Acetoanaerobium sticklandii: one gene and its partner. The protein of the gene in region 2 interacts with the protein of the main gene of each other region in a pairwise test. Links are inferred from orthologs where the notes say so. Each region holds a gene or a part of one and is shown on either strand. Other genes may lie near its edges.

The links. Proteins that work in one complex are often made in the same cells at the same time.
Region 1: the proteins of ribD (region 2) and CLOST_RS04675 interact in binary tests that used the Escherichia coli proteins (3 or more experiments, as listed by UniProt). The link is inferred for Acetoanaerobium sticklandii from one-to-one orthologs.

The regions. Positions count from the first base shown.
Region 1 is NC_014614.1:1,024,138-1,028,026, reverse strand. The notes cover bases 913-3,889. They hold CLOST_RS04675 (acetyl-CoA carboxylase biotin carboxylase subunit), read right to left. Parts: upstream 3,086-3,889; coding sequence 1,739-3,085; downstream 913-1,738. Other genes in these bases: accB (acetyl-CoA carboxylase biotin carboxyl carrier protein), read right to left, coding at 3,090-3,542; accD (acetyl-CoA carboxylase, carboxyltransferase subunit beta), read right to left, coding at 913-1,737. In the rest of the region: CLOST_RS04690 (MarR family winged helix-turn-helix transcriptional regulator), read right to left, coding at 1-24; CLOST_RS04685 (acetyl-CoA carboxylase carboxyltransferase subunit alpha), read right to left, coding at 89-886; more of accD, read right to left, coding at 886-912. UniProt on the Escherichia coli protein: This protein is a component of the acetyl coenzyme A carboxylase complex; first, biotin carboxylase catalyzes the carboxylation of the carrier protein and then the transcarboxylase transfers the carboxyl group to form malonyl-CoA.
Region 2 is NC_014614.1:480,752-485,568, forward strand. The notes cover bases 819-3,810. They hold ribD (bifunctional diaminohydroxyphosphoribosylaminopyrimidine deaminase/5-amino-6-(5-phosphoribosylamino)uracil reductase RibD), read left to right. Parts: upstream 819-1,736; coding sequence 1,737-2,885; downstream 2,886-3,810. Other genes in these bases: rfbA (glucose-1-phosphate thymidylyltransferase RfbA), read left to right, coding at 819-1,358; ribE (riboflavin synthase), read left to right, coding at 2,965-3,642; CLOST_RS02195 (bifunctional 3,4-dihydroxy-2-butanone-4-phosphate synthase/GTP cyclohydrolase II), read left to right, coding at 3,761-3,810. Also shown: CLOST_RS13410 (methyl-accepting chemotaxis protein), read left to right, coding at 1-58; CLOST_RS02175 (CsbD family protein), read right to left, coding at 126-323; more of rfbA, read left to right, coding at 495-818; more of CLOST_RS02195, read left to right, coding at 3,811-4,817. UniProt on the Escherichia coli protein: Converts 2,5-diamino-6-(ribosylamino)-4(3h)-pyrimidinone 5'-phosphate into 5-amino-6-(ribosylamino)-2,4(1h,3h)-pyrimidinedione 5'-phosphate.

The sequences.
Region 1 (3,889 bases), 540 kb from region 2 along the record:
AATTAATTTCATTGGGTTTGACATGATTTCACCATCCTAATAAATTGTTATATACATATCTTACCCATAGAAACGCAATTTTGGAACTCTATATTGAAAATTCTCCGATATTTCTATATTTATTAAGTCTCTTTTCTAATAGAGTATCTCTTTGAATACCTTCAATTTTAGAAAGTCCCATTAACAATTTTGACCTAATAAGCTCTGCAGTTTTTGAAGGATTATCATGAGCACCTTTTCCAGGTTCTTTGATTATTTTATCTACAATTCCAAACTGCTTTAAGTCTTCTGCTGTCAGCTTCATCATTGAAGCCGCTTCACTGCTTCTAGAAGAATCCTTCCAAAGAATACTTGCAAACCCTTCTGGCGATAAGACTGAGTATATAGCATTTTCTAACATCCAAATTTCATCTGTAACTCCAAGGGCAAGAGCCCCTCCGCTTCCACCTTCACCTATAACTATAGATATAGTTGGAACCTTTAGCCCAGCCATTTCTATCAAGCAAGTTGCAATAGCTTCACCTTGGCCTCTTTCTTCTGCTCCTAGTCCACAGTAAGCTCCAGGAGTATCTATAAAGGTTACGATGCTTCTACCAAATTTTTCTGCTTGCTTCATGAGTCTAAGAGCTTTTCTGTACCCTTCAGGGCTTGGCATACCAAAATTCCTATAAATATTTTCTTTAGTATCTCTACCTTTTTGATGACCTATTACCGTTACACTTTTGCCATTTAGAGAAGCTATTCCCCCAACTATTGCTGGATCGTCCTTAAAGCATCTATCTCCATGGAGTTCTATAAAATCGTCAAATATATGCTTTATGTAATCTAAGGTAGTAGGCCTTTTTTTATGCCTAGCTAGATTAACTCTATCCATTGCTGATTTCATTAAGCCTCTTTCCTTTCTTTATGAAAGAAGATCAGTTTCGAAAGTACAGTTTTAAGATCTTTTCTTTCTACTATTTTATCTACAAAGCCTTTTTCTTTTAAGAATTCTGCACTTTGAAACCCTTCTGGAAGTCTTTGCCTGATAGTCTGTTCTATAACTCTAGGACCTGCAAATCCAATAAGCGCTTTAGGCTCTGCTAAAATAATATCTCCTAGCATTGCAAAGCTCGCTGTTACTCCTCCAGTTGTCGGATGAGTAAGTACAGTTATATATAGTAGTCCTTCTTCTTTATGTCTGCCAAGAGCTGCACTTGTTTTAGCCATTTGCATAAGTGAAAAAATACTCTCTTGCATTCTCGCTCCACCTGAGGCACAAAATATAACTAGTGGATATCTTAGCTCAATAGATTTTTCAACTGCTCTAGTTATTTTCTCTCCTACAGCACTTCCCATACTTCCCATCATATATCTTGAATCCATAACAGCTAAAACCACATCTTCAGTGTTAATCTTTGCTATGCCAGTTATCACAGCTTCCTTTAATCCAGTTTTTAGAGTTGATGTCTTGGTCTTTCTTTCATAATCAGGAAAATCTATTGGATTTAAGCTTTGAATATTCTCATCTAACTCTATGAAGATCTCATTATCCGTTATAAGCTCAATTCTGTCCCAAGCACTAAGCGGCATATGGTATCCACATGATGGACATACCTGCTTTGTCTCTTCTAAATCATTGGCATATATATTGGATTTACATGAACCGCATTTTATCCACATTCCTTCTGGAATATTCATAACTGCATCTTTTTTTAACTTTGCATATTGTGTTTTTTTAAAGAGTTGTTCAAAAATGTTAATCAACCCCCATGCTATTTTCTATAAAACCAGTATCATACAATCCTGATTTGTAAACATTGTTTTCCATTATCTGAAAATGATAATCTACATTTGTAATAACTCCATCAACAACAAACTCGCCTAAAGCTCTTTTCATTTTCATGATTGCTTCATCTCTTGTAGTTGCGTATACTATTAGCTTTGCTAGCATTGAATCGTAGTGTGGCGGTACGCTATAGCCTTGATATAAAAACGAATCCACTCTGACGCCATTTCCACCTGGTATATGAAGGCTGTTTATCTTTCCTGGCGAAGGTCTAAATCCATTAGAAGCATCTTCGGCATTTATCCTGCATTCTATCGCATGACCTAATATCTTTACATCAGCTTGAGCGTACTGCATTTTATGTCCTGCTGCAATTAATACCTGCTGCTTTACTATATCTATACCAGTTACCATCTCAGTAACAGGATGTTCTACTTGAATTCTAGTATTCATCTCCATAAAATAGTAATTCCCATCTTTGTCTAGAAGAAATTCTATAGTTCCTGCATTTTCATACCCTACAGCTTTTGCTGCAGCTACGGCATCATTTCCTATAGCTTCTCTAAGCTCGTCACTAATTACTATACAAGGTGCTTCTTCTACCATCTTTTGATTCTTTCTTTGGACTGAGCAATCTCTTTCACCTAGGTGAATTACATTCCCAAATTTATCTGCTAGAAGCTGAACTTCCACGTGCTTTGGATTTACAATTACCTTTTCTATATAAAGGCCATCATCTCCAAAAGCATTTTTCGCTTCAGTTGCTGCATTTTTAAATGCATTTTCAAAGTCTTTTTCTGAAGTAGCCATTCTCATACCCTTGCCACCACCACCAGCAGCAGCTTTTATCATAACAGGGTATCCAATATCATTTGCTATTTTATGACCCTCACTTATTTCCTTAACAATTCCATCTGAGCCTGGGATTACGGGAATTTTTTGAGCTTTCATCATTTCTTTAGCTCTAGATTTGTCTCCCATTTTATTTATGGTTTGCCAAGATGGTCCTATAAAAGTCAAATTGCATTCCTCACACATCTTTGCAAACTTTGCGTTCTCTGATAAAAATCCAAATCCTGGGTGAATAGCTTGAGCTCCAGTAGTCAGAGCAGCACTTAATATATTCATGCTGTTTAAGTAGCTATCCTTAGATTTAGCTGGACCAATACATACAGCTTCATCTGCAAGCTGAACATGAAGGCTGTCTTTATCTGCTTCAGAATATACTGCTACACTGGCGATTCCCATTTCTCTAAGGGTCCTGATTACTCTTACAGCAATCTCTCCTCTGTTAGCTATGAGCACTTTAGTAAACATAATTCTAAACTCCCTCTATGAGAAATAGCGGCTGCCCAAACTCAACTGCTGATTCATTTGCTACTAATATCTCAACTATTTTTCCATCTAGCTCAGCTTCTATCTCGTTCATCATCTTCATAGCTTCAATGATACATAGGACATCGCCTTTTTTGACTGTATCTCCTACTTTGACATAGGCTGGTGAATCTGGAGATGGACTACTGTAAAAAGTTCCTACGATTGGTGATTTTACTTCTTTGCCATTAAGAGATTTAGTTACTTTCTCTTCCGGCTTTGATTCTATATGTATCTGTACTTGGTCTTTTGTTTCTTCAACGGCTGGCGTTGATGTCATCTGAACAAATGCGCCTTGCTTTTTAAGCTTTATTTCCATTCCTGGAATCTTAAGCTCTATATCACTAAGTCCAGCGCTATTCATTAACATAGCCAATTCTTTTATCTCGTTTATTTGCATAATTCCTCCAAAATATATAGTTTGATTATGAAATAGTTTGATTATCAAATCATTTTATATTCAAACTATATAACATTAGATATCCTTTGTCAAATATTTTTTTGAAACATAAAAACTGCAAGAAAAAAAGCACCAAGGTTGTGAGCTAACATCAACCCTAATGCTTTTAAGTATGTATGAGTAAAAACTCATGCGCTAGGAAAATCCTAACGAATAAAAAGATTATATCAAATCTAATCAAAGAGTACAATATTATTTTTACAAATAAATTAAATTTTTATGGAAAATTCACTCAATTTAATTTTTTTATTGGTATAAACTATGTAATATTGAGACCATAAGATTTT
Region 2 (4,817 bases):
AAGTCTAGCAGAGATTGCAGAAGAGCTTCAAGCGTTAGTAGCACAGTTTAAAATCTAATCAAAAAAAGTCTAGATGCAAATTCGCATCTAGACTTTTTTGATTTCTTTAATGGGTGGAGTTGGTATTAGTATTTTTTCAAAAACTCATTAACTTTTTTCTCTGCTTCCTCTTTAGCGATTCCATATTTTTCTTGAACCACTCCGATGAATTTATCTCTTTGACCTTCAAGCATTTTAAGCTCGTCGTCAGTTAATTTACCAAACTCTGTTTTAGCATCTCCAAGTATCTGATTGAATTTACCTTTTAGCATATCAAAATTCATAGTAATGCCTCCTTTATTTTTCAAAATATATTATCTCTATTTTATATCTACCCTACATAAGTTTTTTTACACAAAAAAATAAAATTTCGGTATAATCAAGTAGATAATAATAAAGCGTATACTTGTAAATGTGATAATATATTAATATAAAACTTGGAAAGGGGTTACATCATGAAAGGAATAATATTAGCAGGAGGATCTGGCACTAGGCTTTATCCTATAACTAAATCTGTTTCAAAACAGATGCTTCCAGTCTATGACAAACCAATGATTTACTATCCTCTTTCAGTGCTTATGCTCGCAGGAATTAAAGAGGTGCTTATTATTTCAACGCCACGAGACATTTCTGATTTTGAAGAGCTTCTGGGAGATGGTTCTGATATAGGGATGGATTTCTCCTATGCTGTACAAAATCAACCAAAGGGGCTAGCAGAAGCTTTTATTATAGGGGAAGAATTTATAGAAGATGATTCTGTGTGCTTGATTTTAGGGGATAATATTTTTTATGGAGCAAATCTTGTAAATGTCTTACATAATGCCTCTAATTTAGATTCGGGAGCAGTTATATTCGGCTGCTATGTAAAAGATCCTAGAGCATATGGAGTAGTAGAAGTTGACAGTGATATGAATGCTATCTCAATTGAAGAAAAACCAGAGCATCCAAAATCTTCATACGCAGTTCCTGGCATATACTTTTTTGATAATAAAGTCAGCCAGATAGCTAAAAATGTCAAGCCTTCAAAACGGGGTGAGCTAGAAATAACTTCAGTTATAGAGCATTATCTTAATAATAAAGACCTAAAGGTTGAGATTATGGGTAGAGGACTTGCTTGGCTAGATACGGGGACTCATGAATCTCTATTAGAGGCTTCTAATTTTGTTGAGGCAATCCAAAAAAGACAAGGGCTATATATAGCATGCATAGAAGAAATAGCCTACAAAAAAGGCTATATTTCAGATGAACAGTTAAATAAACTTGCAAGACCGATGAAAAAAACTGATTATGGACAGTACTTGATGGACTTAATAAAGTAAGTTGACTTTTTATTTTGTATGTGATATTTTTATGATGATAATACAACTTAATATATTCTTCAGGGCAGGGTGAAATTCCCGACCGGCGGTAAAAGTCCGCGAACTGCGAAAGTGGTTGACTTGGTGAAATTCCAAGACCGACAGTAAAGTCTGGATGGGAGAAGATGATTTTATATGTAGATTTTTTGGTCTATTATGCTCTGGATGTTTTTTGATATCCAGAGCTTTTTTATGAAGATTAATATATATAAACATGATTTATAAGAAAATGTAATTTGATATTAGCTAGATTCCTATTGCGAATAGAATGAGTATTGAATAATAAGAAAAGATATATTCTTAAGTATTTAAAAATAATTATAAATATTATATTAATAAATGATTAGTAAAAATGAAAGGACTGATGTAGATATGGGAGTTATTGATATGCTCGAATCGGATGAAAAATTTATGAAACTAGCTCTTTCACTTGCTGAAAAAGGAAGAGGATATGTAAATCCAAACCCCTTGGTCGGAGCAGTGATAGTAAAAGATGGCAAGGTAATAGGTGAAGGTTATCACACTGCTTTTGGAAAATCCCATGCAGAGATTGAAGCAATAAATTCTGCTACTGAGGATATAAAGAGTGCAACTATGTATGTTACCTTAGAGCCTTGCTGTCATCAAGGCAAGACTCCACCGTGCACGGAGGCAATAATTAAGAATCAGCTAGCTAGAGTTGTTGTTGCGACTACTGACCCCAATCCTCTTGTATCTGGAAGCGGAATAGAAAAATTAAAGCAGAGCAATATAGAAATAACTGTAGGCGTGTTAGAAGAGATGGCAAAGATTCAAAATGAAGTCTTCATCCACTATATGACTACGAATCTTCCTTTTACGATACTAAAGTACGCCATGAGCCTAGATGGAAAAATAGCTTGTCACACAGGAGACAGCAAATGGATTACTAGCGAGAAATCAAGAACCGATGTGCATAGATTAAGGAGCAGTGTAAGTGCAGTTGTTACAGGGATAGGAACCATACTCTCTGATGATGCTTCGCTTAATGTAAGACTTATTGACTCAAAAGGAAGAGAGCCTCATAGAATAGTTGTGGATTCGGCAGCTAGAATCAGTCTTGATGCTAAAATAATAAATCTCGATTCAAAATCAGATACCTATATAGCAGTTACTGAGGCAGCTAGCGATGGAAAACTCAGAAAGCTCGAGGATTACGGAGCCAAAATAATCATGACAAAATCAAAGGATGGCAAGGTGGATTTAGAGGAGCTCTGGAAAGAGCTTGGATTTTTAGGAATGGACAGTATTTTGATTGAAGCAGGAGAACAGCTTAGCGCAGCATTACTTGAAGCTAAGTTAGTAAATAAGATTAGAGCATATATAGCTCCTAAAATTATCGGAGGAACAAATGCAAAATCTCCTATAGGAGGATATGGAGCAAGCAGTATGAGCGAGGTCATAAATCTTAAATCTATGAATTTCACTCATATTGAAAATGATTTTGTAGTCGAAGGTTATATAAAATAAATGCTTTAGACTGTTTGTGATTTAATATTTAGTTCAAAGCTATTAACTGAATTGCTTAGAATATGGAAAGGAGCTTAAGATGTTCACAGGACTAATAGAAGAGACAGGGAGTATTTTAAATATAAGACCAGGTAGCAAATCAACCTCAGTTTCAATCAAGGCAAGCAAAGTCCTAGAGGATGCGAACATAGGTGATAGTATAGCTGTAAATGGAATCTGTCTTACAGTCACATCAAAGTCAGCTGACAACTTTACGGCAGATGTCATGCCCGAAACTATAAAAAGAACGAATCTTCACAGACTTACAAAAGGCTCAAAGGTGAATTTGGAAAGAGCACTAAAGCTAGGAGATAGACTAGGCGGGCATATGGTTTCTGGACATATAGACAGTACTGGTGAAATCATAAAAATTACTCCAGATGAAAATGCAGTTTTAATTGAAATAGGGCTAAGTGAAAATCTACTGCCTTACATCATAGAAAAAGGCTCAGTTTCTATAGACGGTATATCACTTACTGTTGCTAGCGTTACGAAGAGAAGCTTTATAGTTTCTGTGATACCACATACAAAGAAAATGACTACTCTAGAAAAAGCAATGCCAGGTCAAATGGTGAATATAGAATGCGATATGATTGGCAAATACATTCAAATCTTTGTAGCAAATTCAAATATACTGAGTTCAAATTTAACTGAGGATAATATAGAGAAACCAAGTAAACTAGATATGGGATTTTTAGCTTCAAATGGATTTTTATAAGTAGAATAAATTAATTTAAAAATGTAAGGATATTAAAAGTTTATATATGTTAAAAGTCTAAGTTATATATCATTTTGAGTCAGAGCATCATCGATATTGAGAATTTTGGAGGGATAATATGTTTGATAGTATAGAATCGGCAATAGAGGATATAAAAAATGGCAAGATGGTAGTTGTAGTGGATGATGAGGATAGAGAAAATGAAGGCGATTTGCTTATGGCAGCAGAGTTTGCAACTGGTGATGATATTAACTTCATGGTCAAATATGGCAGGGGACTAGTATGCATGCCTACGCTTAAATCTAGGCTTGATGAGCTTAAGATAGGAGCTATGGTGAGCAACAATACAGATCCAAAGGAAACTGCATTTACTCTGTCTGTGGATTATAAAACGACTCACACAGGGATATCCGCACACGAAAGAGCTTTAACTATAACAAAGCTTATGGATGATGAAGTAAGCGGAGAAGATTTCACTCGCCCTGGACACATATTTCCACTTTGCTCAAAGGATGGTGGAGTGCTAGTAAGAGCAGGCCATACTGAAGCAGCAGTGGATCTTGCAAGACTAGCAGGACTAAAGCCTGCAGGGGTTATATGTGAGATTTTAAATGATGATGGGACTATGGCTAGAGTGCCTGAACTCATAGAGTTTGCAAAGCTACATAATTTGAAGTTAATTACAATAGCTGACCTTATAGCCTATAGAAGGAAAAATGAAATTTTTGTAAAGTGTGAAGCTATATCTCAGCTACCTACAAAATATGGAAATTTTGTTATGAAGGGTTATGTAAATTCACTCACTGGTGAGCATCATGTGGCTCTAGTCAAAGGAGAAATTAATCCGGAGCTACATGTACTAGTTAGAGTACACTCAGAGTGCCTTACTGGTGATGCTTTTGGCTCACTTAGATGCGACTGCGGAGACCAGCTGGCAAAAGCTCTAGAGCTTATAGAAAAAGAAGGAAGAGGTATCCTTTTGTACATGAGACAAGAAGGAAGAGGAATAGGCCTTATTAATAAAATAAAAGCATATAATCTTCAAGACCATGGAAAGGATACTGTAGAAGCAAATCTAGAGCTAGGCTTTCCTGAAGATATGAGAGATTATGGCATAGGAGCTCAGATTTTATATGATTTAGGAGTTAGAAAGCTAAAACTAATGACCAATAATC